2 regions of the Ferdinandcohnia sp. Marseille-Q9671 genome follow, and region 2 is predicted to be linked to the other one. Evidence: predicted binding sites of a transcription regulator. Region 2 holds the regulator's gene; the other holds the start of a gene.

Region 1 (15,789 bases), 390 kb from region 2:
TTCGATAGTAAAATAGTTTCGGATGTTTTAAACATTAATAAAGAAGACATAGATAATAGATTTCCTATCCAAGAAGTTTCTACGGGCCTTCCGGTAATAATTGTCCCTTTGAAATCATTAGATGCAGTGAAAAGTGTCAAAATAAATAAAGAAAAATACTTTGAATTAATTGAGCATACAGATGCAAAAGCAATAATGGTTTTTTCTCATGAGGTATACCAAGTAGAAAATGACGTAAATGTTCGAGATTTTGCGGATTATTATGGGATTCCCGAAGATGCGGCTACTGGTAGTTCTAATGGATGCTTAGCTTCTTACTTGGTTAACTATCAGTATTTCAATAAAAGTGAAATCAACATTCGGGTAGAACAAGGTTATGAAATAAAAAGACCTTCATTATTATTTTTAAAAGCCAATGAGAAGAATGGGAAAATCAATGTTTATGTAGGAGGTAAAGTAGTGAAAATTGCTCAGGGCGAATGGTTTATATAATACCATTCCTTTTTTATATAGCTGGCATTACTTAAAATTAATAATGTTTTTTCTTCTTCAAGTAACGACAGAGTGATTGAATCTAGGAGATGGAATATAAGGGGAGTTTATAGGTGAGAAAATGGAAACTTGGTATACCCCTATTAATTGTGGTTATATTTATTTTTTTTATAAGTGGGTATAGGTTTACAGCGTTTAGTGCCGCCAAAAGTAATGATTTCCTTTCAAAAGATGCAGAATTGATGGAACAATATAAAATAGGTGCATCAGTTATTTTTTTATTTAAAGATGATGAGGAAGAGATTTACCAAACGGTACTATCTGAAAAGTCAGGTCTGTTATATCGTAGTAGTGCATCCACTACTATTCCGTATATTTCCGATACTATTCAAACAGTTGGGGGTATTAGTTTTACCACTAAAAATGATGCAGCAACTTTGTTAAGTGTGATTTCATACGATGAAGAGGTTGCATATATAGAGGCTGGTGTTGAGCCAAGCTTAGAAAGGAAGGAAATAAAAAAAGGAGAACGTATTTCTTTTTTGTTTCCATTCAGTGAACAAATAGACTTTCTATATCCAACAGCATTTAATAAAGCTGGAAAAAAATTATATTATTTTGGATACCCAAAGGATACAAATGAATTTAAAAGCGAAGATCTTAAGTGGCATGAAATCAATGGACAGCATTAAATAAACATTCTGATTAACTGCCAGTGCAATTGCTCGATAATTCACTCCTATCCAATTTTAAGGGATATGAAATTTTTGCGAACAGATTCGTCTTAAACTGAGGAGTGTAGGAAGAATTTAATAACGTTACGGAATTAAAATCATAATAAATAGGGTTAGTTTCTAATCAACATTTAGAAACTAACCTTTTTTATTACTTTGAAGGTATATGACAAATGTAAACTTCACGTAAATAAAGAAATAAATATATTTTGTATAAGTTTACTTTACTTTTATAAAATAAAAGTATAATATGAGTTTATAAGCAAAAAGGAAGGTGTTAGCTTTGAAAGCAGATTTTGGAGATTCAATAAAAAATAAAGTTTATGAATACAGGGTGTTAAGGAGAATGTCACAAAAGGAGTTGGCTGATGCTGTTGGCGTGTCTAAACAAACCATCTTTGTTATGGAAAAAAATAATTATTCACCTTCTCTTGTATTAGCTTTTCGAATAGCTGACTTCTTTAACGTAGAGGTTACCGATATTTTTTCTTATGTGAAAGGAGATGTAAAGTAATGAAAACTGATTTAACAAAAATATCAAATACAATCTTTCATCCTTTTAAAACCTGGGCCGAAGAATCAACTGCTAATTGGAATATGCTTATTGGTAGTGGTTTTGTATTGCTTTTAGTCGGAGGGATTCTAATATATAAATGTCAATGATAAAATGTACATTTTCGCTCGTTTAAGGATGTACAATTTTGCTTCTCAACTATTTTTATGAATCCTCCCCAAGCAGTCGTTAATCAGGATAGGGGAGGATTTATTAATTCAAAAAATCTCTAGTTTACCTTCTAAACGTTCTTTCTCCTTTTTTAATAATGATAATTCACATTTCAGTTCGTTTATTTCATCTAATAATCTTGCGATTTTCGTCTTATCATCTATTCCATTCTCACATGCTGTACCTTTCCATCTGCACCATTCATTAAAATCGTAAAGATCATCCTCAGACACTTGAAAATTAAATATTTTGGTATCGGGAGTAGTTTCTAGCCATTCCTCAACCAACCTCTCATCACATTTTAATCCGTATGAGCGAAAGAACTTTATAGTTTCTGTTAACACCAATGCATTCATTTCATCGATCTCCTTGTTTGCTGTTTTCTTTATCGAAATGGTTTTTTAGACGGTATGAATCTCCGATAATATTCACCACTGTTGCGTGATGGAGGACACGATCTAAAATCGCATTGGCTATTTTGGGGTCTTGAAATATCTCACCCCAGGTTTTAAAACTAGCGTTCGTTGTTAAAATGGTACTTTTCTGCTCATACCGCAAGTCAATCAACTGAAAAAACAACTTGGCATCTTCTGCATCAATAGGCAAATAACCAATCTCATCGATGATAAGCAGCTTATATTTCGCATAATGTTTAAGTCTATTTTCCAGGCGGTTTTCAAGTTTTGCTCTTTTTAGATTCATGATTAAATCATTACACTTTATAAAATACGTACTCGTCCTTTTCTTGGCAGCTGCTATTCCAATAGAGGTCGCCAAATGGGTTTTCCCAACTCCACTTGTGCCTAAGAAAACGATGTTTTCTTTTTGCTCAATAAACCGTAAGGTGGAGAAATCCAATATCTGCTGTTTATTAATTGAAGGCTGAAAATCAAAATCAAAGTCTTTAATTTCTTTGAAATGTGGAAAGGCACCTACCTTTACCATTGATTTCACCATGTTTATTTCTTTCATATCAATTTCATAGTCCGTAAGTTTGAGTAGTGTATCCGTAAATGACAATTGATTTTTAGTCATAAAATCAATTGTGTCATCAAGATGAGCTATCATTTGTTTCAACTTTAAATACTCTAAATTTTGTACTAGCTTGCTATAACTACTATTCATTTTTATACACCTCATTAATCGCCTCTAAATTTTTCCTTGCTAGCTCCTCAATATTGGTCGAAGAAGGAAGCCCTCTAGCCAATGCATCAACATAATGTTCAGGTTTGTAATTAAGTTTTTGATGGCTAATAGGGTGTTGGACAATTAAATCCGTGTTATAATAAACAAAGATATGGTTATCATATACTTGTAAACTAAGAGTTTTTCCTATGTATCCAGGTGGGACTGAATACTGATTGGACTTGAAAGTGATCATATTTGATGTATTCACTTTCGCAGGTATATGGTCAATTTTATAGAAATCTCTTATTCTCTTTTGTGGTAATTGGGATAAGAGGTTTCTTTCTTTTTTTAGTGCTAATATTGGTATTTTTCCTGTACCCTGGTGGTAACTATTATTTATACGATTACATAACTTTTGTATAAATTGATGTAGTTCTTCATAATCAAATTTTCCTTGATAAGCATGAATTTCATCAAGAAATTTCATTGGGGCTTCCACTTTTGCTTTGGTTCTTGGTCTTCCAGCTATACAAGGCCTTACTTCAAATCCCATATCCTTTGAGAATTGATAAAACCGTTCATTCACTTTTCCTTTTTGATACTCTGTTCGTGCTTCATCCATGACCGTCTTCATGTTATCCGTTACAATCGTTTTTGGAACACCCCCAAATACCTCAAAACTTTCCGTAATAAATGACAGTAACACACTTTGTGATTTTGAGATTGATAGATTAAATGTTCGAAACCTTGAATGGGCGAGTAAAAGTACACAAACATTTATATACAAAATCTCCCCATCTTTAGTGATGTATCGAATATTTTCCTTCCAATCCAACTGGGCTTGTTCACCTGGTGGAGTTTCAAATCGAATTACTTCGCTGTTGGAACTCTTTCGATTTCCTGAATCAAAATAACTTTGGAATTCAGGTATGCTTGATATGTACGCTCGAAATGTGGATTGACCACACATTAATCCATGATTATCCTGTAGGTATTGCCATAAAACTCGTTTATAATAAAATACTTGTTTTGACTCCTCCGAAAGAAGTAGCTTTATAATTTCATAATAATCATCAATCTTTGATGACCTATCTCGATTCTTTTTAGGCAGATAACCATTAAGATATTTTTCAATCGTCCTCCGATCAACTCCCATATCTCGAGCTAATTTACTCTTATTAACTTTCATGTTTAAGCTCTCCATTAACATTTTTAATTTCGGTAAATCTAATAGACTATTAATTTCTATGTCAGTATTAATATTTATCTGCATATGCATGATATTCCCCTCCAAGAATATTATGCAGATAATTCGTCAAAAGTGTACATATTTAAACAATCACTTTTGTACATTCTTAGGTTAGCATTTATACTAATATATGTTTTTCAAAGAAAAATGGGTAAGGCTGACGAAAGAACAAATCAAATAACTTTGATAAGTACCCTTATTATGTTATGTGTCATAATTTTGTGTGATGTGATTTTCCCGAAAGAATATATGTGGCAAATTTTCTTCTTATTTAAATATTCTCTTGCATTCTGCGCCTCAGGAATATATCTAGCTATTCGCTATAAAAAGGATTTTTTAAGCTAAAGAACCTAACTGATCAACAGATGATTGAAACTATTGTGCTTTCTAGTATTAATTATCAATAAGTGAAGCGCATCAAGCACCTTAACCGTTCTACATACGAGTGCGTTAATTCTAGAAGGATTAACGCTATTTTTGTAGAAATTTATTGTAGAACTTATGGTGCTATGGATTCCTCTCTCTGGTATGGCCTACTTATTCGAAATTTAATAAATGGACTAGGACGATATGAATGTATTAGAAATAGAAACGATACTTAGTATTTCATATCTTACTTTAATTAATAGGTTCCTTTAGCGTTGTATTTTATATCATTCATTCTCCTGATCCTTTAATATCTTCCACAACACTCACTATTTCACTTTTATTACTTACATTTCTAATTAATCTGCTATTTTTATATCTCAAGCTCAAGTAAAATCAACAAGTTTAAAAGTAGGTTTTTTTTATTAAGAAAGATCAAAAATTCTGCTTACCCTTCGGTTTACTTTTTATTGCTATTATTGGTATTTGTGCGCTTGTTAGTATTATCTTACAAGCGGGTGATGGTTATTTTCCATGAGCTACGACTATTGGGCTTTTTCTATATGCGCTAGGTATGTTCTATGTATATTATCCTACCAAGAAAGACATAGGTTCTTAAAGAGACATTTGTGCGATCGGGATATAATGACCCATACATGAAAAAATTAATCCCTAATTTGAGAGTAATAGTAATAGAAGGACATAACCTAATTTTTTAGATAAATAGGTATGTCCTTTTTATTATTTACTACTGGGGTATTGCTTCTTGGCAAGAATATTAAGTGCAGCTGATACGACTTCCATTACTCTAATTATTCTCTGCCAACCGCCCTAGTGGTCCATTCTCGTCAATGATGTCTTGAATATCATACACAGAGATAGGGAACATTGGGAACCCAAATACATATGGAGTAATGTCATACAACTGAAAGTAGATGACAAGTGTTTTATCTGCTACATAGAAATCTTGATCTGGTGCGATGGTTGTAAAGTCAGAAATTAACTGTATATCGCGTTCCTTGATTTGCTCTTGGATCAGAGTAGATAACCGATTGACATAATCACTCCCAGACTTAAATAGGTCCTTCAATTCACAACGTGTCCCTTTTTCTAAATCGAATGTTAGAGATTTTATAAAGGTCATACCATGTGCAGCTCTATCGTGATACGTATAGTTAGAGAGTGATAGGCTAAGTACCTGTCGTTGGTTGTTTTTAATTTCATACGAACCTAGCATTTCTTTTACCGTGGATGGCATATTACCAACTTGCTGATTGATAAGCTGTTGTGTTTGCTGATTGACGGATTGATTAATTAAGTGTTGTAGTTGTGGATTTCTCAAGTGAAATACTTGTGGATAAAAAACCTTCTTATCTGGTCCACTGCCAACAAAAAACGTACTTATATTTACAGGAAACGAAATAGGCATATATCACAGTCCTTTTTTCCACATCATATTCAAATAGAAAAAGTGTGTGAGTGAAATAAAGAAATTCACGGAAGCTTCTTTGCATGATTTGTCCATTTATCGAATAGCTATAAACAAGGTATATTTTGGACGTGCAATGAAGGGGGACTTATAATGGTAGAAGCGATTTTGAAAGTTTTTGTTAGTGAACAGCAGGTAGAAGCTGTGTTATCAAGTCCGTTGGTCGAGCTTATTTTCTTGATTTTATTTGTAGGGTTCATTATCACGATTTTTGCCCATTTTACGTTGTACGGAAAATTGAGAAGGGTACGAAATTTTATCCGGGATACCAATTCATTAGATATTGATCCACTGAATCGATTTCAGGCAGATTTTGAACAAATCAATCAAAAGGAATCAGTTAAATTCGAGACATTTGTTCAAAACAAAATATCAGGATGGCGTGTGTTTCAAGTCCCAGTTGTGAATCTCATAAAAATCATTCAGATGACCGTATCCATTTTTATTTTAATCGGTGTGTTAGGGACCTTTATAGGTCTTGCGATGTCACTCGGAAGCATCGATGCAACAGGTGATCAGTTGGTAGAAAATGTAGCACTGGTGCTTGCAGGAATTGATGTGGCGTTTTACACAAGTATTGCCGGTATGGGACTATCCCTTATTATGACAGTAGTGACACGGGTTGCGAACACGGAATTCATGTTAACGGATATCATGCTGAAAACAGAGTCAATCTTAGAAGGAAATGAACAGGATGGAATGGCGCGGCTCATCACGGTTTCAGAGACGATTAATTCTTCGATACTGGAGTTACGCGAAACAAATCAAGAATCACTTCAAAGCATTGTAAATTCATTTAAAGGGTTTCAAGAATATACAGTCGGTTTACAGCAATCTGCAAAAGACCTTGCGAAGTTTAATGAAGGACTCACAGATAATTTAAAACAATTCTCAGTTATCTTTCATGGAGTTAAGGATTTAACTGAGGGATTCGACCAGGGTGTAAAGAATCTAAATCAAAAATTTGATCAATTGTTCTCCTATTTTGAGAAAATGGATCAGCGTAATGAAAAGATGACAAGTGCTTTTACCGAAACGTATAAAAAAGTATCTGAACTAACAACTGCTCAAAAGGAAACTATGACACATTTCCAGCAATCAGTTGTTGATGTGAGGGATTATTTCTCCTCGGTTGCCGAGAGGCAGGAATCGATTTATGGTGCATTTGATAAAATGAATGCTCAAAGTGAGCAGTTTGTAAAGATTGCTAAGGAAAACAATCAACAGTTTGAACGTGTATTTGGGAACGAAGTTAGCTCCAAGCTTTCTGATGTCATCTCTTCCATGCGTGAGATTCGGAATGATTTTAAGGCTCTCGGTAATTCCATTAGTCGTCTGCCACATGCGTTAGACACAATTAATAAAGCACAAAGTGAGTATAAGAACCTATTATCCTATCGGTTCGATGAGCTAACACAGTTTACCCATGAATTTAATTCACATTTACAGGTTCATCTAACAAATTCTCAAGCAATCGAAAGCTACTTAAGTGAAGCTTCCCGTTCGAATGAACAGACAGCTATGAAGTACGGGAAGTTATTACAAGAGATGAATCGAACAATCACACAAATGGCAGATTCCTTCACGTATAAAGAGAATCAAATTGATACGAGTGTGAATGCATTAAGGGATACTCTTTCAAAGTATGTCTCTAGTTTGGAAGGGACGCTTGGCGAGAAGCTTGATAAAGTTAGTAGGAATATTGGGGAGTATATCATAGAAATGAATGATGCTGTGAAGCGGGAGTTTAAGCAAATTAGCGATATTACTGGAGATACACAGCAAAGAAGCGCGCGTCAGTTGCAGCAAACGCTTGGAGATATTGGTCAGGAATTTCAACAACTCAATCGTCAACTTCAGACGATCGCACATAACACGGTACAAGAACACAGTCGGATAAGGATTGGGACCAATGATTAATAAATATCAGAGGTTATTTCACCGGGAGCAAGAGGAAAGTTCATTTTGGCCGTCATTTACAGATTTGTTAACAACAGTCTTACTTTGTTTTATTCTGGTATTTATCATTATGATGGTAATTAAATCATTCCAAATCCAAGAAATGAAGAAAACGATTGATCAAATCATGGGAGTAAGGGTAGGACTAATAGAGGATTTGAATGAAAAATTTAGTGACTCGAGCATTGAAATTGATGAAAAAACGGGTGCATTGCTTTTTAATACAGATATTTTATTTGAATATGATTCAGCTGTATTGAAGCCTGAGGCATTTACATTTTTAAACGAGTTCGTCCCTGCTTATTTGGACGTGTTGCTTGAAAACGGCTATGAGGAATATATTTCTGAAATCATCATTGAAGGACATGCTGATAAAGACGGAACCTATTTATATAACATGGAACTTTCCCAGCAGAGGGCATTCAGTGTGGCAGAATATATCCTAAGTCCACAATTTCCTTATAAAAACATCCAGGAACACCTACGAACAAAACTAACCGTAAACGGTCGGTCGTTTACAGATGGACGAACGGATCCCAATGGAAACTACAGCAATCAAGAATCCCGTCGAGTTGAATTCAAATTCCGTTTAAAGGATCAAGAGATTTTGGAAAAAACAAGAGAGTTGTTAGGGAATTGATGAGTAGACGTTTTCATATGGTATACAAAACTATAAAACAGAGTAAACACAGTTGCATAAAATTTTGTATTAAGTAAGGTCCACCTATTCATGAAGGTGGGCTTTATTTTTCTGTAAAAATTTATTTTTAAATTACTTGAAAATTATATTAATTTACTTCGAATACATAGTATACTTTTCCTGTATAAGTTTGAATTAAATTTAAAAGAAAGTAGTGAATCGTAAAAAGTAAAGGTTACATCAAAGATATATGTACTGGTTATTTTCTTAAGAAGAGAAGTCTTTTTATATATTTATATAAGGAACGGAGCTTTCAAATGAATGTTACATCTATTGCTTCACTTTTTGAAGAAAATATAGAGATTAATGAACAAGTACGTAGACTATTAGATAGTCCAGAAGTAACGATTTGGTACAGAAATATAATAGACGAAACCTTATTTGTATCGGTTGGATATGCCTCATTATATGGATATAAGCAGTCAGATTTTATCACTCATCCTAAACTCTGGATAGACTCGGTATATCTTGAGGATAGGATCATGATAGAAAGTGTGATTAGTCAACAGTTGAAAGGATTACCTACAGATATAGAATATCGAATTATTAGAGCTGATGGGGAAATTAAGTGGCTACGAGATCGATCGACCCCTATATTTAATGATGAGGGTAAGGTCATTGCGATAGGTGGTTCCATTTATGACATTACAGAATATAAAAGTGCACACGTACACTTGTATAATCAACTTAAAGTAAATGAACAAAAAATAGAACTTACTGAAACAATACGTCTTCAGCAAGGTATGACTTTTAAATATAAAAAAGTGAGTAACCAATTTATTCATACTTTATGCGACGGTGAATTATTATATCGATTAGGTTTAGTTCCAAGAGATGTAGTAGGGAAGCAGTTATTTAACTTTCTCCCAACAGAGGAAGCCCAAGAAAAGAATAATTACTATCAAAGAGCCTGGAATGGGGAAGAAAATGTTACCTATGAAGGAGAGATAAATGGGATTAGCTATCTAGCAGCATTAAGTCCTATATACCGAGGTGGGGAAGTCGTTGAGGTGATTGGTTCCTGTATAGATATTACAGACCGGAAAAAGGTAGAACATGATTTACTTGAGAGTGAGTCTAAATATAGGTTGATTGCTGAAAACATGACTGACTTAATTATATTATTCGATCTTTACGGAAATGGAATTTATGCATCACCGTCTCATGAAACAATACTAGGTTATTCTCCAACGTATTTTGAGACGAAAGATACAAAGCACCTAATTCATCCTGAGGATTTGCCTACTATTTTGTATCATTTCGAACAGGTAATTAAGACGAAAACTCCATCTAAGGTGGAATTGAGGCTTTTACATTCAAATGGAAATTGGAAGTTATTTGAATGTACTGGTACAGCTGTAATAGGTGAAAATGATTTGGTGGAACATATCATGGTTGTTGCAAAAGATATTACGGATAAAAGAAAAGCAGAAGAACTATTATGGAAATCCGAGAAGTTATCATTAGTAGGGGAGTTAGCAGCAGGTGTTGCTCATGAGATAAGAAATCCTCTTACTTCTATTAAAGGTTTTATACAGCTTTTCCAGCAAGGAGTGAGAAAAGAAGAATACTTTCATGTAATTCTTAATGAATTTAATAGGATTGAAGACATTATTAAGGAATTTCTGTCGCTTGCCAAACCACAGGAAATAAGATTAAAACCGGCAAGTATCCCTTCTTTAGTGAAGGACATAACAACCCTACTAGAGTCAGAAGCTCATCTCAAAAATGTTGAATTTTTACTAAAGATTGAAAAAGAAATCCCTATGATTATGTGTGACGCAAATCAAATCAAGCAGGTCTTACTGAACCTTTGTAAAAATAGTATCGAGGCAATCGATACTAAGAAAGATGGATTCGTTACAATTACTGTACGTTTTGAGGATGAAAATATATTACTTATTCAAGTCATTGATAACGGCACTGGTATTAGCGAAGACAGACTTAAGAAACTTGGAGAACCATTCTTTAGTAACAAAGAAAAGGGAACAGGTCTAGGTTTAATGTTATGCTATCGAATTATAAAAGAACACAAGGGAACCATTACATTTGAAAGTATTGAAAATCAAGGGACTACTGTTAATGTTAGGTTACCACTGGTTATGGGTGAAACATAATCATTATGTTAAAGTGGGTCAGGGGGACAGGTTCCCTGACCCAATCTCATAAGTGTTACTCTGTATATATATTGCTTCCTGGTACGCTCTTGATAGAATTCCATGCCTCAATCGCTTCTCCACGACTTTTTCCACGATTTCTCGGGTCTGCAAAAAAATCACGAATGAATTGATTGTATTCAAATTGAGGAGCGATCATTTTCTTATAAGATGGGTCTTTCTTACGCGCTTCTTCCTCATGCCAAGCATCAACTGCATCACGATATGTTTTCCCGATATTGTTCTTAAAATAGTTTTGAATATAGGTAGAAAAATGAAAATTTGGAATGACTGATTTGAAAAAGGCTCTTACATCTTGACTACAACGAAGGTTTTCATGAATGACTGTATCTAGACTTAATTCAGAATCTGGTTTCTTGTTTGTTTTGGTTGTTCTAATAGGTTTTCTTATCTCTCCTGACTGAAGAAATGCTACAATTCTATCAGAAATCTCCATTTTTGATCCAGCAGCACTTATCCCATTTGCTCTGCAAAAGGATTGCAGTTCCTCTTTCAACCAATAGTAATCAAGAAAGTCCTCTACGCTAAGATCTTTGGTTAAATTTGGCCTCATTACTATCACCCCCGAATATTATCCTACACATATAATAGAACATTTGTTCTCTTAAATCAAAATAAACATGCCAAATAATTACAAAAACTGGTTTGATCTACTTTAATGCTAAACAAGGTAACGATTCTAATGTGTTTTATGGGAAGCGGCCTTTTCCGTGGAGAAAATTTACAACTAATTCCCTATGTCGAATTGTGGAATATATAGTAGAATGATAGATAGAGTACTAGAGTTCGATTTTATAGGGAAGTGATAGAAACATGAAGAAGATTATTTTGTTTTGTATGGTTTTTGTGGTCGTATTAGTAGCGTCTTCCTTTCTATTCACAAAGGAAGCTTTTTCAGATATTTTACAAGATGGCTATACGTCGATTAAAGAAGTTGTAGTAGGGAAAATTGCCCAAAGTAAGGAAAGCAATGCAGCTGGATTGCCAGATACAATTGAGGCACCCGAAACACAAACAGCAGGTGAACAGATTGAAAATGTGGAGCCTGAAGATATAAAACCAGTGATTGATTCAAATAACCCCTTTCTTTTACTTGTCAATAAGGAAGTTGGAGTGTTAGCCGAAGACTATGTACCTGCTAATCTTGTTGTTCCAAACGTTGCGTTTTCCACAAATGTTGCTGAACGGAAGCTTATGGTTAAAGAGGCTGCGGAAGCATTGGAAAAAATGTTTGCCGAGGCAAGTAATGCTGGAATTACGCTACACGCCCAATCAGGATATCGATCATATTCAACACAGGCAGTGATTTTTGATTCATATGTCGGCGGATTTGGCATGGAAGAGGCAAGTACCTTTAGCGCAAAGCCCGGAGAAAGTGAACACCAAACAGGTCTTGCCATGGATGTTACGAGTGAAAGTGTGGACAACCAACTCGTTCAAGAATTTGGGGACACACCCGAAGGACAATGGGTGAAACAGCACGCTGCTGAATTCGGTTTTATCATTCGCTATCTACAAGGCAAAGAGAACATCACGGGCTATATGTATGAACCGTGGCATATTCGGTATGTAGGTGTAGAGCATGCTAAATATATAGCCGAACATAACCTTACATTAGAAGAGTATTTGGGAGCAGTAAAATAGTAGGATCAAGTATAATTAAAATGCCAGGGACCACAAAATAGTGGACTCTGGCATTTTTTTATACTTTACATAATTATACCTATAATAAAGGGTGCAAAGGGGTGCTGGGACAGGGGGACAGGTACCTTGACCCAAAGGGGGAATATGATTTGTGAAATTAGTCCTGCGGGGTCTCAAGTCTCACGCTTTTCCCGTAGGACTTTGAATAGCTTCCTTGAAATAACCCACGCACGAAGAAAATGTGAATACATTTTCGAGGAGTCGCCACCTTCCTCTTCAATCAACATAGTTGGCACTTTATATAAAAGCAACAATCTTTTAGAAAAGAGCCATTGTAAAAAAAGTAGGATAATTTCTGTAAGAGCTTAGGTTTTGCTTATTTTCTATTTTCCGCCATTTTTTAGTGACGAAAAATTCGAACTTACTTATAATCAAGGTAAAGGAATAATCCGAGGTGAGCACAATGGTAGTTAATAGTACACATCTACCAATCTATTATAAATGGTCCACCATCCCCACAACCTGGCAACAATGCTTTCAAGAAGCATGGGAATCATTTCAGGAAGGCTCAAGGCCGATTGGCGCTGTAATTGTGAATGCTGAGGATGAGATAGTTGCCAGAGGAAAAAGTGCTGTTTTTGGTGAGCTATCCGATACAGTTGTGAGTCACAATGAACTAGCTCATGCTGAAATGAATGCCATGCTTAAACTTGATAATCGGATACATAATAAAGTTAATAAGTATACTCTGTATACAACAATGGAGCCTTGTCCCCTTTGCTTCGGAGCGTTCTATATGAGTGGGATAAAAAATCTCGCATTTGCAGCTAAGGATAAATATGGTGGTAGTACAAATTTAGTGGGGACAACTCCTTATCTAAGTAGAAAACAAATTAAGATCGCAGGTCCGATCCAGCAATTAGCTAATTTGTCTATTCTTCTGAATGTATACTTTGATTTGAAACTAGGATATGAAAAAGGTATTGCTGTAATTGATATGATGGAGGAGGACTATCCATATGCGGTGTCTCTTGCCAAACAATGGGTAAAAGAAGAAAAGTTAAAAGAGTATAGGAGTTTGGACATAGAAGAAGTGTATAAAATGATGATTCATGATTGGCAAACAAAAAAGGAGATGTAAAAAAATACCTTCTTTTTGTAACATTAAAGACAAGCTGTGATAAACTTTACAAAGTAGCATGTGTTTTATGGACACATGCTTTTTTTGCGACTTTCTTCATATAAATTAAATAATATGTTGGATTTAGTTCAAAGGAGGGGTTGATGATTCAACGTACAAAATCTATAGGAATACTCACTATCATTCTTGTAATTTGCACTGTTCTTTTTACATATTTAGTCATCACCGAACGTATTTCACAAATAGACAGCCTAGCCTCCAATTGGGCTACATTAGCAGTTACTTCGTCTTCGTCTCACCTACTACAAGCCATTACCTTCTTCGCAGACACGAGTACACTATTTATTTTAAGTTTAATTATGATAGTGTTCTTAGTTAGAAAACGATTCCTTGCTCAAATGATCCTATTTCTCTTCGTCATGGGAGGGGGAGTGGTCATCACTTTTTTGCTGAAAATTACCATTGAAAGGGAGAGGCCTGGTGAGATTGTATATATTGATCTTATGAACATCGGTGAAACTCTTGTTTCGTACGGATATCCAAGTGGCCATGCTGCGAAGGGGCTGTTGTTTTTTGGTTTCCTTATCTATCTGCTGGTATCCAAACTGAAAACCAAAGGAGTAAAAAGAATCTTCATTACAATCTTTTCCCTTCTCATAGTTTTTATCGGTGTTGGTCAGGTAGTGCTAAATAAACATTATGTATCAGATGTAATTGGTGGGTATTTAGCAGGGGGAACATGGTTTATGCTATGTATGTACCTATATGTATTGCTTGTCCAAAGTAGGAAGCATAGCTAGTAAAATCTTGCTATAATGATACTAATTCAAACAACTGAGGTGACAGCAATGAAAATAACTCTTTCACAGAAAATGAACGAATTTGGAGAATCAATATTTAATGAACTAGCAAACTATAAAAAACGAAAACTACGAGAAGGGCACGACATTATCGATCTAAGTGTTGGTAGCCCTGATTTACCTCCACCTTCTTTTGTTATGGAAGAATTAGAGAAACATGTAAAGAATCCTTCCTTATATGGCTACTCGTTAACAGGCATTGACGAATTATACGATGCGATAGCTGATTATTATCTCCAAAGATTTGAAGTTTCGGTTAATATGGATAATGAGGTACTAATGGTGATGGGTTCACAGGATGGTCTTGTTCACTTTCCAATGGTATTTGCAAATCCAGGGGATGTGATTCTTGTCCCAGATCCGGGTTACACTGCGTATGCGGCAGGGATTTCGTTGGCAGGTGCAACTCCATATGGAATGCCGTTAGAGGAGAAAAATCTGTTTTTACCTGATTTGGATGCGATTCCTAAGGAAATTTGTAAAAAAGCAAAGCTAATGATTCTCAACTTTCCTGGTAATCCTGTTCCAGCAATGGCAACGGAGGATTTCTTTAGAAAAGTAATTGAGTTTGCGAAAAAACACGAAATTGTTATTTTGCATGATTTTGCATATTCGGAATTGTATTATGAGGAAAAACCACTTAGTTTTATGTCGGTTGCAGGTGCAAAGGATGTAGGTGTTGAATTCAACTCGCTTTCGAAAAGCTTTAATATGGCTGGTTGTCGTATCGGATATATTGTTGGCAACGCAACTGTCATTGAAGCAGTAAACCGACTAAAATCGAATTTAGATTATGGTGTATTCCTACCGATCCAAAAAGCAGCCATTGTGGCATTACGTTATTCAGCAGAGTTTAGCGACCATTTGAGAGCAGTCTATAAAAAACGACGTGATATTCTTGTGCGTGGTCTTGCTGATGCAGGATGGCAAGTGGATTCACCAAAGGCATCCATGTTTGTATGGGCAAAGGTTCCTGATACATACACATCAACACAATTTGCTTATTTATTGTTAGACGAAGCGGGTATCGTGGTCACTCCTGGCAACGCATTTGGCCCTAGTGGTGAAGGCTACGTCCGCATTGGTCTTGTTCAAGAAGAAGAGATTTTACAAGAAGTAGTCGATA
Region 2 (15,789 bases):
CTCGTTTATATGAGAGACTGCATAAGTTCTTGCAGCTAGGGCCTGTGCCTTTAATGCTTCTATGTTCCAAGATGGAAAAACTTCTAATGGGACTACACCCTTTAAATAATCTTCTAATGGGAGTTGGTTTACAGGACGAACGTAACGCTTATTCTCAACCTTAAATTCCATTGCACCTAAGTAAGGACGCTCATCAATGTTGACTCTCGTTTCCTCACTATATGTTCTTGGAATTAATAAAAAGGGTTGATCTACCTGTTGGCTACTTTTTCCTCCTCTAATATACAAATTCCCTTTTTTTACATATAACCGATAATTCACTCCCTCTTGTAAGTGTAAAGTTGGATCCAACGTAAAATAGTCCCCTGTGAATTGCAGTTGAATCTCATTTGAATCTCCAACAAAGTTTTCAAGTCTTACCCGCACCATTCGTTCTTCTTCTGCATTCCCTTGATGTACGTGTAAGGTAAACACAATGATTAATGTAAAAAATAGAATTCTCTTCATATTTGTATATTACCCATTTGAAATCATTTATATAAAAAAGGTAGAATTCAGTTTTATTGACAAAAAGATAATATTTAAACCATCTATTCTAGTTCAAAACAATTGTCGAATAAGGTATAATGAACCATTGAGGTGAACTTATATATGGGTCATTTAACAGGATGGTTTTTATGGTTTATTCTGATATGGGTATTCTTTTTTATAACAATGCTAGGAATCGGTGGTTATTTTATGTTCCGAAAGTTCTTAAAAAAACTGCCAAAAGAAGACGGAAAATCAGATTTAGACTGGCAGGACTATTACATAGAAAAAACGCGACACTTATGGCCAAGCGATCAGAAGGCATTACTAGAAGATTTGGTCAAACCTGTTCCAGAACTTTTTCGCGATGTTGCTAGAGAAAAAATTGCTGGTAAAATAGGTGAACTTGCACTAACTGAAAAAGCGGATCGTATTTCACAGGATTTAGTTGTTCGAGGATATATAGTTGCTACACCGAAAAGAGACCATAAATTTCTTCTAAAAACTCTTAAAGAAAAGCAAATTGATGTAACACCCTATAAAGAGCTTTTTTAACTACTAAATCGATAGTTGGCCAACTATTAAAAGTGATGAATAAAAAAGGGATTAAACACGCTTCACATCTATAAACCCTACTTTGGTTTTCCCCTTATTACGAAGTAAACAGAACAACCCCCTTAGCTGGATAAACGAGCTTAGGGGGTTGTTTGTATAGTTAATTTTTTTGTGTAAGTTCTGACGCAAGCTTTTTGTATTTTAGATACATAGCTATTCTCCAAGGAACTATCATAGCAAAAGCAAGTATCCAGAACATACCACTTATCTCTCCAATATCTAGAGTTGTACTTAGGATTGATTTTAAAACAATCCGGATTACTAATAGTCCTACTAGAATATAGATGAACGCCTTTGAACGTTTTAAATAGATTGCATGTTCCTTTATTTCAAAGGTTGATGTTTTAATCAATAAGATTGAGAAAAGCATCCCTACAGTAACTGCCTCGAGTATCTCGATGGGGGTAACTCTAAACATAGGGTGTATAAACATCAAAGCCCCGGTACTCATGAAAACAGGTGGCAGAATAATTTTTTTTACAGTAGCTGGTTTTTGTGCAGATCTTGTTCTAAGAAATGTCACGAACACCGCCATCATAATTGCAACGATAGAAGATGCAATTGCCAAATGAATCAGTCCTTTATATACAAAAAGTCTACATTCCATGGAGATTAGAAACCCATTTAAGACAGCGTCTCAAATGGGTCTCGTCCTAATTTAACACTCTATTAATTGCTTCAAGAACTCTGCTACCGTCAAAGGGCTTTACCACATAGTCCTTTGCCCCGGCTGAAATAGCCTCCACGACCATTTTTTGTTGTCCCATTGCAGAACACATGACAATACAAGCATTTGAGTCAATTTCTCTAATTTTTTTTACAGCATCTATGCCATTCATTTCAGGCATAGTAATATCCATTGTAACAAGGTCTGGCTTTAACTGTTTGTATTTTTCTACAGCTTCAATGCCATTTTCAGCCTGCGATACGACCTCATGGTTAGCGTTTACTAGTATATCCGTTAAGGTAAGTCTCATAAATTTAGCATCATCTACTACTAAAATCCTAGCCATTCCTTGGTCCTCCTTGAAAACAGTGCTCACTTATTACTAATTCAACTAAAAACCGGTAAATCCTCCAAATAAAGCGGAAGCATATGCAATTATTTTTGTCATCCAGTCAAAATATAGGACAACTCCCATAATGATCATCGCATATCCTCCAATTTTTACAATTTTCATGCTGTTTTTTCGGATCCATTGTATGCGACCAATAAAAAATGAAAGTACAAGAAATGGTATGGAAAATCCTAATGAATACATGATCATATATAACATTCCTGACTCAGGATTCGAACCTGCAAGGGCAATAACAGACATTAAAATAGGACCTGTACATGGTGTCCACCCTGCTGCAAATGCCATACCAATAAAAATTGAACCCACATATCCGGCTGGTCGATTTTTGAATTCGAACTTTCGATCTTTCATTAAAAATCCTGGTTTTAAGATTCCAACAACTACTAAACCAAAGAATATAATAAAAATCGCACCCAGCTGACGGATTAGATTTTGATAGTCACTAAAAACTTGACCAATAAAAGAAGTTCCAAAACCAAGCATAATAAAGATACTAGAAAAACCTAGTAAAAAGAAAATTGTATGTAAGATACTACGTTTTTGCAGCATTGCGTTATCAGATTTTAATTCACTCACTGAAGCACCGGTTATATATGATAAGAAAGCAGGATATAACGGTAAACAACAAGGGGATATGAACGATAAAAATCCTGCACCAAAAGCAAGAAACATATTTACATCTGCCATTTTTAACAACTCCTAAATAGATGTCTTTATCATTCTAGCAAATATACGTTAGGTATCATAATTATTTGTATGAACTTTTTGTGTCACCTACGTTTAACTTGAATACATTTCCAAAAGAACTTGTCTTACTCCTATTACCATTATATGTTATACTATAATGACTCAAAGGGGTTTCTTCGTTCCTTATCTAGGCAAAGTACAAAAAGAAAGGACTAATCCTTGTGTCTAAAGAACAACTTCTACTTAAAATCGAACAAAAAAGAGCTGAACTAGTTGAAATTGTTACAAAATACGGTTTTACTTCAGCATCAACTATTAAAGTTAGCCAAGATTTAGATAGTCTTTTGAATCAATATAATACAGGAAGAACAGGAAAGAGTCTCTCAAGATCTTGAGAGACTTTTTTATTTTATTTACATCACAGCATTTTCAACCCTATCTGCACTACCGTTTTGGAGTAAGTACATCTTATAATATAAACCTTTTTGTGCAAGAAGCTCCTGATGTGTTCCTCTCTCCACAATTTCCCCTTGGTGCAATACCAAGATCAAATTTGCATCCTGAATGGTCGACAATCGGTGAGCAATTGCAATCGTCGTTCTGCCTTTTCTCATTCTATTAAGCGCTTCTTGAATGGCCTCTTCTGTCTCAGTATCGATATTTGCAGTTGCCTCATCCAAAATCAATATTTTTGGATTGGTAACAATTGTCCGTGCAAATGCTAATAATTGTCTTTGGCCACTTGAGAAGGTAGATCCTCTTTCGGTAACCTGATAGTCATAACCACCATCCAGATTTTCAACAAACTGGTCAGCTTGAACAAATTTAGCTGCTTCTTCAATCTCCTGATCTGTTAGCTCGGTGTTATTCAACCTCAAATTATCCTTAATTGTCCCTACAAATAAAAATGGATCCTGAAGAACTAATCCCATTTTTTGACGAAGTTCATGATTCTTATATGACTTAATTGAGTGCCCATCAAGGAGAATATCTCCTCTCTCAACATGATAGAATCTCATTAATAAATTAATAATTGAGCTTTTTCCACTGCCTGTATGACCAACTAACGCTACAGTCTCACCTTTTCTAGCTGTAAATGAGATATTTTTTAACACATCACGCTTACCATCATACGAAAAGCTTACATTTTTAAATTCTACTTCCCCAGTCTCAATGGATGGATTTTCATTTCCATTTGACTGTGGTGCAAGTTCATGATGATCTAAAAGCTCAAATACCCGCTGTGAAGCAACAACTGCTTGCTGTAGTAAAGAGAGCCTCATCATCATGTTATTAACAGGCTCAAAAAACCTTTCAAGGTAATTTACGAATGCATAAAGAACACCTATTTCAATTGGACTTTCTAATGCTGATATTCCGAAGAAGCTTAACACCATGATAATTGTTAAAATATAAATAAAATCAACAGCGGGTCGAAGCAGTAGACCATCTAATTTAATGTTCTTAAATCCCGCTTGATAATGAGCTTCATTGATTTCAGCAAATTCTTTTCTCATTCTTTTTTCCTGACGGAACACCTGGATAATAGACATCCCTTGAAGAGATTCATTAAGCTTTGCATTAAGCTGACTAATTCTTTCTCTCATATCATGGTAATACTTTGAGCTAAATTTGCGATACGTCTGCATAAGGATAAATATGATCGGTATTAAGAGTAAACAAACGAGAGCTAACTTAACATTAAGATAAAACATTGCCACAAAAATCCCAATCAAAAACACACCATTTTGCACAAAGGTTGCGACTACCTCTACAAACATATCCTTTATTGCTTCCGTGTCATTGGTTACCCTGGAAACAATACTTCCACCTGGGGTTTTATCAAAATACTTTAGTCCAAGTTTATGAACCTTTGAAAATACTTCAATTCGCATTTCACGTATTATTTTTAATGCAATTTCCTGGAATTTCACTAATTGAAAATATTGCAGAATTACCTTTGCGAAATGAATGAATAGATAAATAGCTCCCAAATAAATGAGAGGCTCCATAGGGAGATTTCTAGGTGTTAGATAATCGTCTATGAAAATCTTAATGATGATAGGTCCTACAATGTCTGCAATCGTTGCAAGTAAAAGTAACGCAAACGCAAATACAAATTCCTTCATATGAGATTTCGTATAGGAAAGTAGTCGTTTCAAAACACGTCTTTGTTCTAGCTTTGTTTTTTTATCCATATCCTACCCTCCATGCTCAACGAGAGACTCAAGTTGCTGGCGATGGTACATATCACGATACCAACCTTCTTGATCCATTAACTCGTCATGTGTTCCGTGCTGTGCAATTCTCCCATCCTCTATGACAAGAATGCGATTCGCATGCTGTATTGCACTTAATCGATGAGAGGTAATAATGGTTGTTTTACCTGCTCTGTTTTCCCGTAATGCGCGTAATATTTCTTCTTCCGTCTTCGCATCAACAGCTGATAAGGAATCGTCGAGGATAAGAACTTCTGGATTCGTAAGCAATGCTCTTGCTATGGAAATTCTTTGCTTTTGTCCTCCCGATAAGGATACTCCTCGTTCCCCTACTACTGTTTCATATCCATCGGTAAACTGCAAGATATCCTCATGGATGTTTGCAAGCCTTGATGCTTCTATGATTTTACTAAGGGAAGCTGTCGGATTTGCAAAAGCAATATTATCGGCAACAGTTGCTGAGAAGAGGAAATGATCCTGAGGAACATAACCAATTCCTTTTCGTAAACCCTCTAGTGTATAATCTGTTATTTCATGATTCCCTATTAGGATACTTCCTTCAAAACCTTCAAATTCACGAATCAACAGCTTTAATAAGGTTGTTTTCCCGACACCAGTCTTCCCAACAATTCCTAGCGTCTCACCACGCTTTAATGTAAAATCAATTCCTTCTAGTATATGTTTTTCCTCTCCAGGGTAAGAAAAATGAGAAATGGAATACGTGATGTCACCAGTTGGAATCGTATCTCTAGCATTCTCATAATCTCTAATTTCCACAGGTTCGGCAAGTAGACTAGAAACACGATCATATGAAGCCCTTCCCCGCTCTACGATATTAAATAACCAACCAAACGCAAGAAGAGGCCAAATTAGTAAGCCTAAATATGTTGTAAATGTAACTAATTCACCAAGTGTCATTTCTCCAATTAACACATATCTTGAGCCAAATACTACGGCAAGGAAAAAGGATATACCAACGATTAATGAAATAGTTGGATCGAATAATGCATCAACCTTTGCTACAGAAAGATTCTTTTTCACAACGTCATCTGACTGTTTTCGAAAGGAAGCAATATCTTCTTCTTCTTGGCCAAACGTTTTAATAACCTTAATTCCACTGACACTTTCCTGTACTTTATCGTTAAGACTTGAGAATGCCTCCTGTGCCTTATGAAACCGTTTATGTAAAAGTGTACCGTAATAATTTGTTGAAAGAGCCATGAGAGGCATTGGGATTAAACAAATTAACGTAAGCTTCCAGTTAATTGTAAATGCCATTGTCAGTAAAACAAAACCACCGGTAGCAAGGGAATCTACTAATGTTAATACTCCGGAGCCGGCTGTTTGTTGAATCGCTTGTAAATCATTGGTGGAATGTGCCATAAGGTCACCGATTCTTCTCTTTTGGAAAAAGCCTTGTGACATCTTTGTAAAATGTTCATACAAGCTGTTACGTAATAATCTTGCCAACTTCACAGATGAACCAAATATCATAATCCTCCAGAAAAAACGTACAATATAAACTGTACATGCTGTAGCAAGTAACAAACCTAGCCATTTCATTAATGAATCAATAGTTAACGTTCCTTGCGTAATAAAATCTACAATCATACCAATTACTTTTGGAGGAATTAGCTCCAAAAAAGCAACAATTAGCAATAAAAATATGCCTGTTAGATATGATTTTTTTTCTTGCTTAAAAAACCACATTAAATCTAAAAAGATTTTCATCCTATAGTCCTCCGAAAGGCGAAATGAGTGCGTAAATAGTTTATCAAATTTTAAAATTTCTGGAAAGAATGAATATATAGGGGAAAACATAAATTCAATATAAGACAAAACGAGAATGCTAAAGATTTATATTTTATTGCTTTTTACAATATAATGAACATAGTCGATAAAATGAATGAGGTGAAGTCACTATGATTACATATAAAGAAATCCATCACGTAAGCCTAACTGTTACAAACCTTCAAAAGGCGAAGGATTTTTACAGCAATATTCTGTGTTTGAAAGAAATTGAACGGCCAGATTTTGATTTCCCTGGCGCTTGGTATGAAGTACAAAATCAACAATTACATCTAATTGTACTTCCTGAATCACAAACCATTCGAAAAGAGAAATCAATACAAAGTCGTGAAGGTCATTTTGCACTAAGGGTTGAAAATTATTATGATACACTGAATTGGTTGACGATGCACAATGTTACAGTACTAGAAAAACCAGATAGTGTTAGCGGGTTTGCCCAAATATTTTGTGCAGATCCCGATGGTAATCTAATAGAGTTAAATGTCGATCAAAGGGACTTATAATCTATGAACAAAAACAGCCACTCTTCTGAATCGTTTTCGTCGGAAGAGTGGCTGTTTTTCTTAGAGAACATCTTTTTCCAGGTAACTCCCTTCCCCCAGCAACGGTGAATTCGTTAGGAAGAGCATTATCATGCATGGCAGGTAACGGCTAGAGAAGAAAACATTATAGCTACTTTAGAAAAGTACTACCTCCTCATGGATTTACTGCAAGGAATTATACGAACTATCAACTAAATAAGGAATATGGATGGGGCATTTATCAATATTTTTCAACCAAAAAGACCGCTTATCTACTGGATATTTCAACAGTAAAAAAGCGGTCTTTGTGAACCCTTGAAAGTTAAATCAAATGTTTATCAAAATGAACGTGGAAGATTTCACGAATGTACCGTAATCTTAAAAACCGTTACCTCAATTGAACGAATAAAAGTGACAAAAAACCCTTATATGATAAGGATTTAGCTTGTCCAACTTATTATTGCTTGTCCATCTGACCGTTCATTGCTTTTAGCATTTGATTGATCTTCTTTTGGGATGGTTTCATACCCATTTGCATCATCATTACTTTTAGCATTTGCTCATTAATTGGTGGGTTTTTCTTTAGGTAGCTCATCATGTATTTACGCGCAATAAAGAATCCCAATGCAACGCCACCAAGTAAAGCTACCACAATTAGCAGGATAGCTAACCATAATTCCATAAAAACTTCCTCCTTCATGTTGTCTACATTACAGTGTACTAAACCAATAGCTATTATACAATATTTACTTTATGTTTTCCTAGCTTTTATACAAACTTTCTTTCCTTGATAGGATTTAGCCATCCATATTTATTAGATTTGAAGTCCATAGCTAAAAAACATCTATCATATTTACGTAAGATTTCAAAAAAGGCAGTCTCTGCCTCATAACTTCCGGTAGATTGTAAATGGATGTACTCACTAGTAATCGTTAATTTTGCATAGCTATTAAATTCGTTCCATTCAAGGGTATGAATATTTGTATGATATTGTTTATAAACGGAGTAATGTGCAAGGCTTGATTCTATTTTTTTCTGGATTCGAAACGTAGGAATAGCCCTTGTAATAAACTCTATTTGTTTGTATAGTACTTCCTTTTTCTCTTGATTGGAATGGTTGTATTCTAAGAACAAATGATAGATTAGCGATTCACGTCCAAAGTAATGAGTTGCAAATTCTTCTTCTATTAAGTAAATATAATATTCTCTCATAACTCTTTCCTCCTAATACTATCCACTAATAATACTAGTAGTATATTCGAAAGAGTCAGTGTTTTTTGTCTTAAGTTGGAGTAAGAATCGTCTAGTTTTGTCGAAACGAAAATTTATTATAAAAGGGGTCGTATCCGACCCCTTTCACTTGGATTATTGCAGCAACTTTTTCACCTTATTCACGACATTTTCAACTGAGAATCCATATTCCTTCATAACAATTTCACCGGGTGCAGATGCTCCAAATTCATGGATCGCAAGGATATCCCCCTCATCACCCGTATATTTTTCCCAACCTAGTGGGGTTGCCATTTCAATTCCTAAACGTTTTTTCACATTCTTTGGAATAACAGACTCTTTATAATCCATTGGTTGTGCCTCAAATCGGTCCCATGAAGGCATACTTACAACTGAAACATCAATATTTTCAGTTGCTAATTGTTTTTGTGCTTCTACAGCTAAGCTTACCTCAGATCCTGTAGCCAGTAGTAACGCGTCTGGTTGTCCTGATTTAGCAGGAGAGATCACATAAGCACCTTTCTGGACTCCTTCATAAGCCTTTTTGTCAGTCCCCTCTATTGTTGGCAAGTTCTGTCTTGTTAAGATAAGGGCTGTAGGTACACCCTTTGATTCTAAGGCTGTCCGCCATGCTGCTGCAGTCTCATTCCCGTCTGCTGGACGGATAACAGAGAGATTAGGCATTGCTCGTAGCGCTGGTAATTGTTCAACAGGTTCATGAGTAGGCCCATCCTCACCTACAGCAATACTGTCATGTGTAAATACATATGTCACAGGCAACTTCATTAATGCAGCTAGTCGGATTGCAGGTCGTAAATAATCTGAGAACACAAAGAACGTTCCACCAAATACTTTTAGACCCCCATGTAGAGCCATTCCATTCAATGCCGCACCCATCGCGAATTCACGTACTCCAAACCAGATGTTTCGGCCACTATAATCATTTGGCATAAAATCTGCTGCGCCATTTATCATGGTTTTATTAGAACCTGCTAAATCAGCAGATCCTCCAAAAAATTGAGGGACACTATTTGCAATAGCATTTAACGCTTCACCTGAAGATGCACGAGTTGCCAGCCTTTTTCCTACCTCATAGACAGGTAACGAGTTTTCCCAGCCTTGCGGAAGCGTACCATCAATTGCCATTTCTAATTGATTTCCTAATTCAGGATTAGATTCCTTATAGGAATCGAACAAACGTTTCCACTCTTGTTCTTTTTGCTCTCCTGACTTTTTAATCGTTTCCTCAAAATGAGTATATACCTCGCTTGGAACATGAAAGTCTTCCTCAAACGTCCAATTATACGCTTCCTTGGTCAGCTTTAATTCATCAGCACCAAGTGGTTCACCATGGGCCTTTGATTTCCCTTGTCGATTCGGAGAGCCATACCCAATTGTTGTTCTAACTTCAATCATTGTTGGACGTGAAACATCACTTTTCGCTTCTTCGATTGCCTTATCAATCGAATCCACATCATTGCCATCCTCAACTCTTATATATTGCCACCCGTATGATTTATATCGCTGCTCAATTGATTCTGAGAATGCTTGATCCAAGTCACCATCCAATGAAATATCATTAGAATCATATAAGACAATCAAACGCCCAAGTTTTAAATGACCAGCAAGCGAGGAAGCTTCTCCAGAAACACCTTCCATTAAATCACCATCCCCACAGATAGCATATGTATAATGGTTGACTATCTCGAATGATTCTTTATTGTAAACTCCTGCTAAATGACGCTCTGCCATAGCCATTCCGACCGCCATCGCAATACCTTGTCCAAGTGGACCTGTTGTTGCATCTACCCCTGCAGTGTGACCAAATTCAGGATGTCCAGGTGTTTTGCTTCCCCACTGACGGAATTGTTTTAGGTCATCTAGTGTAAGGCCATAGCCTGCCAAATGAAGCATGCTGTACAACAAGGCAGAACCATGTCCTGCTGAAAGGACAAAACGATCACGGTTAAACCAACTAGGATTCTTCGGATTATGATTCATATGTCTTGTCCAAAGAGTATATGCCATAGGTGCTGCACCCATCGGCATCCCCGGATGCCCTGAATTTGCTTTTTCTACAGCATCAATAGAGAGTGTTCGAATTGATGCAATTGATAAATCAGTGATTGAATGAGTCATATACATAATCATCCTTTCAAAAAAGTTCATTCTTTAAGAGATAACACATGAATGATTGTTCTTATGTAGTATGTACAAAAAAGAAAAGAATACATAGAAACCTATGTATTCTTTGTTAATGTAATCTTTTTCGTTTGCTATCTTTTAACTTTTTGGGTGTTACATCCTTACCTTCCGGATCAACGACCTTTACTGAGTGCAATGTATTTGTCATTGAGTTCCTAAATACTCGCAAATACTCCTGCCTTAGTTCTTGCTGTTCTTCCTTTTCCTGCTCAGAAAGACCAACTGACTTAGCTTTTTTTGCAAGTGTATTGATCCGATCTATTTTATCTTTTGAAAGCATAGAATATCTCCTTAAAATTATCTTTTCTAAATCATAGTTCATAGTACTAGAAGAAAAGGTATTTTACAAGTATTCTACATCCCTCTATTCTTCACAATTTTATGTAAATGCAAGTTAACTTGCTGTTATAAAAACCATGCCCATACTTAACAACAGAAAAAGAATATAATAGATAAACCCGCTTTGTAATTTTTTCAACATCTTGTTTCACTCCTATAAGAATGTTCGTTCGCATTTGTTGATTTTATTATAAACCGAACAAATGTTTTGTGTCAACAAAAATTCGAACTTATGTTTGTATAAACTAGTAAAACATGCTATACTCTACTTAAGAATTTCGGTATTTTTAATAACCAAAGGTTCTCACCGAACACTTTCAAAAGGAATGAAAATACATAGAACAATATAAAAATTACTATATAGGGGATGAGCGGGATGACAAAGCTTTCTAAAAGACAGCAGGATATTTTGAATTACATTAAACAAGAAGTCAAAGACAAGGGTTATCCACCTTCCGTGAGGGAAATAGGAGAAGCTGTAGGACTAGCTTCAAGTTCTACTGTTCATGGACATTTGTCCCGGCTAGAAAGCAAAGGTTTAATAAGAAGAGATCCAACAAAGCCTCGTGCTATTGAGGTCTTACAGGTCGATGAAAACGAAACAATTCCAACCGCTAACGTTATCAATGTACCTGTAATAGGAAAGGTTACTGCAGGTCAGCCAATAACCGCAGTTGAGAACATTGAGGAGTATTTTCCATTACCTGACCGTTTTGCTGCACACGACGATCAAATTTTTATGCTTGAAATTATGGGTGACAGTATGATTGAAGCAGGAATACTTGATGGAGACTTCGTTATCGTTAGACAACAAATCTCCGCTAACAACGGCGATATCGTGGTTGCAATGACAGAAGAAGATGAAGCTACCGTAAAGCGCTTCTTTAAAGAAAAGGATCATATTCGATTACAGCCAGAGAATTCTATGTTAGACCCAATTATTCTTAAAAATGTATCAATTTTAGGTAAAGTTATAGGTGTCTATCGAAACATTCATTGATAATCCAGGAACATTCAGACGAATGTTCCTTTTGTTTGCAAGAACAAAAGCGCAAGCGCCTTGATCAGCCCCGACAAGCATAAGACGAGACGGTGAGAAGGTTGCTCTTTGACCTTCTTGACGGATTGGCTTATGACCTCGAGGGGCTAGGCGCTGGAGCTGGATGTAGATAAACTCATTTACAACTTGTCCACAAGGTTGATTTTTATAATTTCCTAAACCAAAAAAACCCTCAACACCAATCGTGTCAAGGGTCCATTAAACTTAGTACATTGTCATACATTGCTCACGTTCTCAACGATGAATTTGTGTACGGAACATTATCAAAAACATTTTTATTGACCAGGATAATGCATCTCTTCAAAATAGCATTTCATTTTATTTTTTATAGCATCAAACATTTGTATTGTAGGCGTGTCTTTTTTACGGAAAAAAGTTAAGGATAAAACTCTCCTATAATAAGCGTTCCTCACGCCTATCAAATCTTCCCCTCACCTCACCAACTCATACGTATTAAACTCCCCTTCTGGCGCGGTGTTGAAATAGCTTGTTCCATTAATGTCATAACGCACGGCATAGGTAATCCCACCACCACCATCTCGGATTCCTTTTATCTGGACAGATCCTGTCGATGGTACCGTTAATTCCCTTGGTTTATGCTGAATCATAAAAGATTCCGAAACGGGGGTGCCATCAACCAAAACTTGGACATAGTCGCCGTCCTCTGCTGCATAATCCCAAACCCAAATTTTCGTCTCATCCAGATCAGAGGCATGCGTTATTGTGTAATCCTGCGCCCCTAGATTTTCATCATTTTCAAGGAGTACAACACCTGCGGATATAGCTGTTGAAATTTGGTTTTCAAGTGCATTTCTTGCTGACTCAGACGTATCCACAGTTGTTGTATCCGTGAACAACAGTGCACCAATTCCAATCGCTAACGCAATATATCCTAAACGTTTCATCCCTTTTAACTGTTTCCCTTCAAATACCTTTCCTTTATCTAAAGGCACAGTTTCAATGTTTTCTTTTTGCTCTACGAACTGTGCCTCATTTCCCTGCTGCACACCTTCATCTCTAAATTCAACATCACTATGTTCCTCCCCAAAAGTTTTCATTTGTCCAGCATTCTTTGATTTTTCTTTAGCTCGTTGAATTCGTTCTTGTAAATCCTTTTTATACTGGCTCATTGTTACTCACCTTCTTCATGGACAGGATTTCGATGAAAATAGAAGCTCATCCCCAGACGTCCTAGTACAACAAAAACAATCATTAAGATAAAAAATAACATATGTCTCGTACCACTTACCGTTTGATAACCAAAATTCAGTATCGAAAGGGCTATATTAATAATGACCATGCCTACAAAAAAGATCTTCACAAAAGGATACAACCACGGGAAAACCGCGTAAATTCTACGTAAGACTGGGACCAGTAATGAAATCCCAATCACAAGTCCACTTACCCCAATCATCGAAAGTGCAGTATCTGGCCCAGCAAAACCAGATGTTCGAATCGCACTGACATCCGAAAGAAACATCAACGGGGTAACAAGCAGTATAAGTAGGATAAAGCTCATCGGAAAGATTAAATAACCAAACGCCAACGTACTCCCTAATAACTTTCGCATCACATTACACCTCTTTAATATCTTCCAGTGTGATCGTCGTGAGCATTTCTTCTGTTAAGTTCTGCTCTTTGCTTAAACGACTAGCCTGATGATTCAACGATTTCTCATATACATTTCGGACATAGCGACCATTTCCGAAGTTATCCATCGAGCCTACACGTTGGAATATGTCCAATAGCTTGTCCTTGGCCTCTTCCGTTAGGACAAAGCCCTTTTCTTCATAAAACTTCTCCGCGATCTCCATTAATTCATGTGGAGAATAATCCTTGAAATCAATAATAGTCGGAAATCTTGACCGCAAGCCAGGATTCAAGCTTATAAAACGCTCCATATCTTCATCATAGCCTGCTAAAATGACGACAAGTCGATCCCGATGGTCATCCATCATTTTCACCAGTGTATCAATTGCTTCTTTACCGAAATCATTTGGACCACCTTGAGCAAGTGCATAAGCCTCATCGATAAAAAGAACACCATCTAATGCTTCCTTGATGACTTCTTTTGTCTTGATTGCAGTTTGCCCAACATAGCCAGCAATCAAATTGGCGCGATCAGTTTCCACCAATGTATTTGTTTGTATAACACCTAGATTATACAAAACATTGGCCACAATTCTTGCCATCATCGTCTTTCCTGTACCTGGATTTCCTTTGAAAATCATGTGTAACGTTTGTGTACCATCAACTGGCAATCCGAATTTTTTACGCTCTTTTTCCAAACGTAATCGAGCCTGTAAGCTCCGGATATAATTCTTCACTTCATCTAGACCAATAATGCTAGCAAGTTCAGTTTCTAAGTCAAAATTCTTTAAAATCCGCTCAGTTGGCTTAATATCTGTCGGTAAAATAACATTTAGTTCCTCAACAGGTACATCATTCATCGCAATCCGAACCGACTGATTGCGTGTAATTTCTTCAATGAAATTTCGAATCATTCGTCCATTACCTGATTCACCTATTGTTTTCCGGTGTTTCTTCGTAATTTCCTCCATTAATACCGATTCAGCCGCATTGACAAGGCCAAATCCTTTAAAAGAGATTTGTATTTTCGCAATCTCAAACAATTCTCTTGCTGAATAATCGGGAAAATGGATGCGGTGCGGGAAACGAGATTCAAGTCCGGTATTAACCTTTAGAAATTCATCCATCTCTTTTTCATATCCAGCTAAGATTACAACGATATCTTCACGGAAATCCTCCATCAGCTTGACTAACGTATTAATTGCTTCTAGGCCATAACTTCCACCACTTGTTGCTAGTGCATAGGCTTCATCAATAAACAAGACTCCACCGAGGGCCGAACGAAATACTTCCTCTGTTTTCTTCGCTGTATGTCCTGCATATTGCCCTGTCAATCCACCACTATCGACTTCTACAAGATGTCCAGCTTTTAACAGTCCCATGTCCTTAAACATCGTTGCGATAATTCGAGCAATCGTTGTTTTCCCCGTCCCAGGATTCCCACTAAAAATCATGTGTAACGTTTGGGACGTATCTACCTTCAATCCTGCATTCCGTCGCTTTTCCTGCGCAATTAACATATGATATTGATTCCGAACAAAATCCTTCACATGATTCAGCCCTACTATTGGAGCCAAACTCGCCTCCAAATCAAAGCTTGATGTATCGTCAAATTTAAAATCTTCATAAGTCAATTCGTTAATGTCCGCTGTTTGATTTTGAATTAGCCGCTGTGATTGATTCAAAATCGCAGCCTCAATCGTATTTCGTACCAGCCTTCCGTTCCCACTGTCGTTTTTCCCTTTAATTTGGCTCTTATCATATAATTCAATCAGTGGTTTCTGACAAGACGCTGCGATGCTGTAGCCTTTTTGTTTTGCAATAATTTGCGTGATTTCCCACATCTCTTCTGATGTATAATCAGGAAAATGAACATTATTTGGGAAACGCGATTTCAAGCCGGGGTT

What was found. Region 2 encodes LexA, which represses DNA repair genes until DNA is damaged. Its sites were predicted from a motif close to CGAACATATGTTCG; they were not measured.
Region 1: the regulator LexA is predicted to act here: its motif matches at 11,608-11,621, upstream of ACWNMY_RS18665 (DUF6434 domain-containing protein).

What each region holds. Positions count from the first base shown of each region.
Region 1 is NZ_CDRJTA010000004.1:678,842-694,630, forward strand. Features, by position in the region: gene ACWNMY_RS18605 (PhzF family phenazine biosynthesis protein) at 1-492, shown strand, start outside; gene ACWNMY_RS18610 (hypothetical protein) at 606-1,184, shown strand; gene ACWNMY_RS18615 (helix-turn-helix transcriptional regulator) at 1,510-1,740, shown strand; gene ACWNMY_RS18620 (hypothetical protein) at 1,740-1,889, shown strand; gene ACWNMY_RS18625 (hypothetical protein) at 1,998-2,306, opposite strand; gene istB (IS21-like element helper ATPase IstB) at 2,308-3,075, opposite strand; gene istA (IS21 family transposase) at 3,068-4,357, opposite strand; gene ACWNMY_RS18640 (DUF2178 domain-containing protein) at 4,400-4,672, shown strand; gene ACWNMY_RS18645 (DUF3298 domain-containing protein) at 5,502-6,122, opposite strand; gene ACWNMY_RS18650 (MotA/TolQ/ExbB proton channel family protein) at 6,276-8,102, shown strand; gene ACWNMY_RS18655 (OmpA family protein) at 8,095-8,781, shown strand; gene ACWNMY_RS18660 (PAS domain S-box protein) at 9,099-10,958, shown strand; gene ACWNMY_RS18665 (DUF6434 domain-containing protein) at 11,014-11,571, opposite strand; gene ACWNMY_RS18670 (M15 family metallopeptidase) at 11,832-12,662, shown strand; gene ACWNMY_RS18675 (nucleoside deaminase) at 13,126-13,803, shown strand; gene ACWNMY_RS18680 (phosphatase PAP2 family protein) at 13,947-14,603, shown strand; gene ACWNMY_RS18685 (LL-diaminopimelate aminotransferase) at 14,652-15,789, shown strand, end outside.
Region 2 is NZ_CDRJTA010000004.1:1,068,911-1,084,699, reverse strand. Features, by position in the region: gene ACWNMY_RS20600 (SpoIID/LytB domain-containing protein) at 1-507, opposite strand, end outside; gene ACWNMY_RS20595 (DUF2621 domain-containing protein) at 652-1,083, shown strand; gene ACWNMY_RS20590 (CcdC family protein) at 1,244-1,750, opposite strand; gene ACWNMY_RS20585 (response regulator) at 1,797-2,156, opposite strand; gene ACWNMY_RS20580 (cytochrome c biogenesis CcdA family protein) at 2,202-2,909, opposite strand; gene ACWNMY_RS20575 (Spo0E family sporulation regulatory protein-aspartic acid phosphatase) at 3,131-3,304, shown strand; gene ACWNMY_RS20570 (ABC transporter ATP-binding protein) at 3,323-5,107, opposite strand; gene ACWNMY_RS20565 (ABC transporter transmembrane domain-containing protein) at 5,111-6,859, opposite strand; gene ACWNMY_RS20560 (VOC family protein) at 7,051-7,440, shown strand; gene ACWNMY_RS20555 (YneF family protein) at 7,916-8,140, opposite strand; gene sirA (sporulation inhibitor of replication protein SirA) at 8,227-8,670, opposite strand; gene tkt (transketolase) at 8,824-10,827, opposite strand; gene ACWNMY_RS20540 (DUF896 domain-containing protein) at 10,943-11,173, opposite strand; gene lexA (transcriptional repressor LexA) at 11,609-12,232, shown strand; gene ACWNMY_RS20530 (hypothetical protein) at 12,724-13,422, opposite strand; gene ACWNMY_RS20525 (hypothetical protein) at 13,425-13,862, opposite strand; gene ACWNMY_RS20520 (AAA family ATPase) at 13,867-15,789, opposite strand, start outside.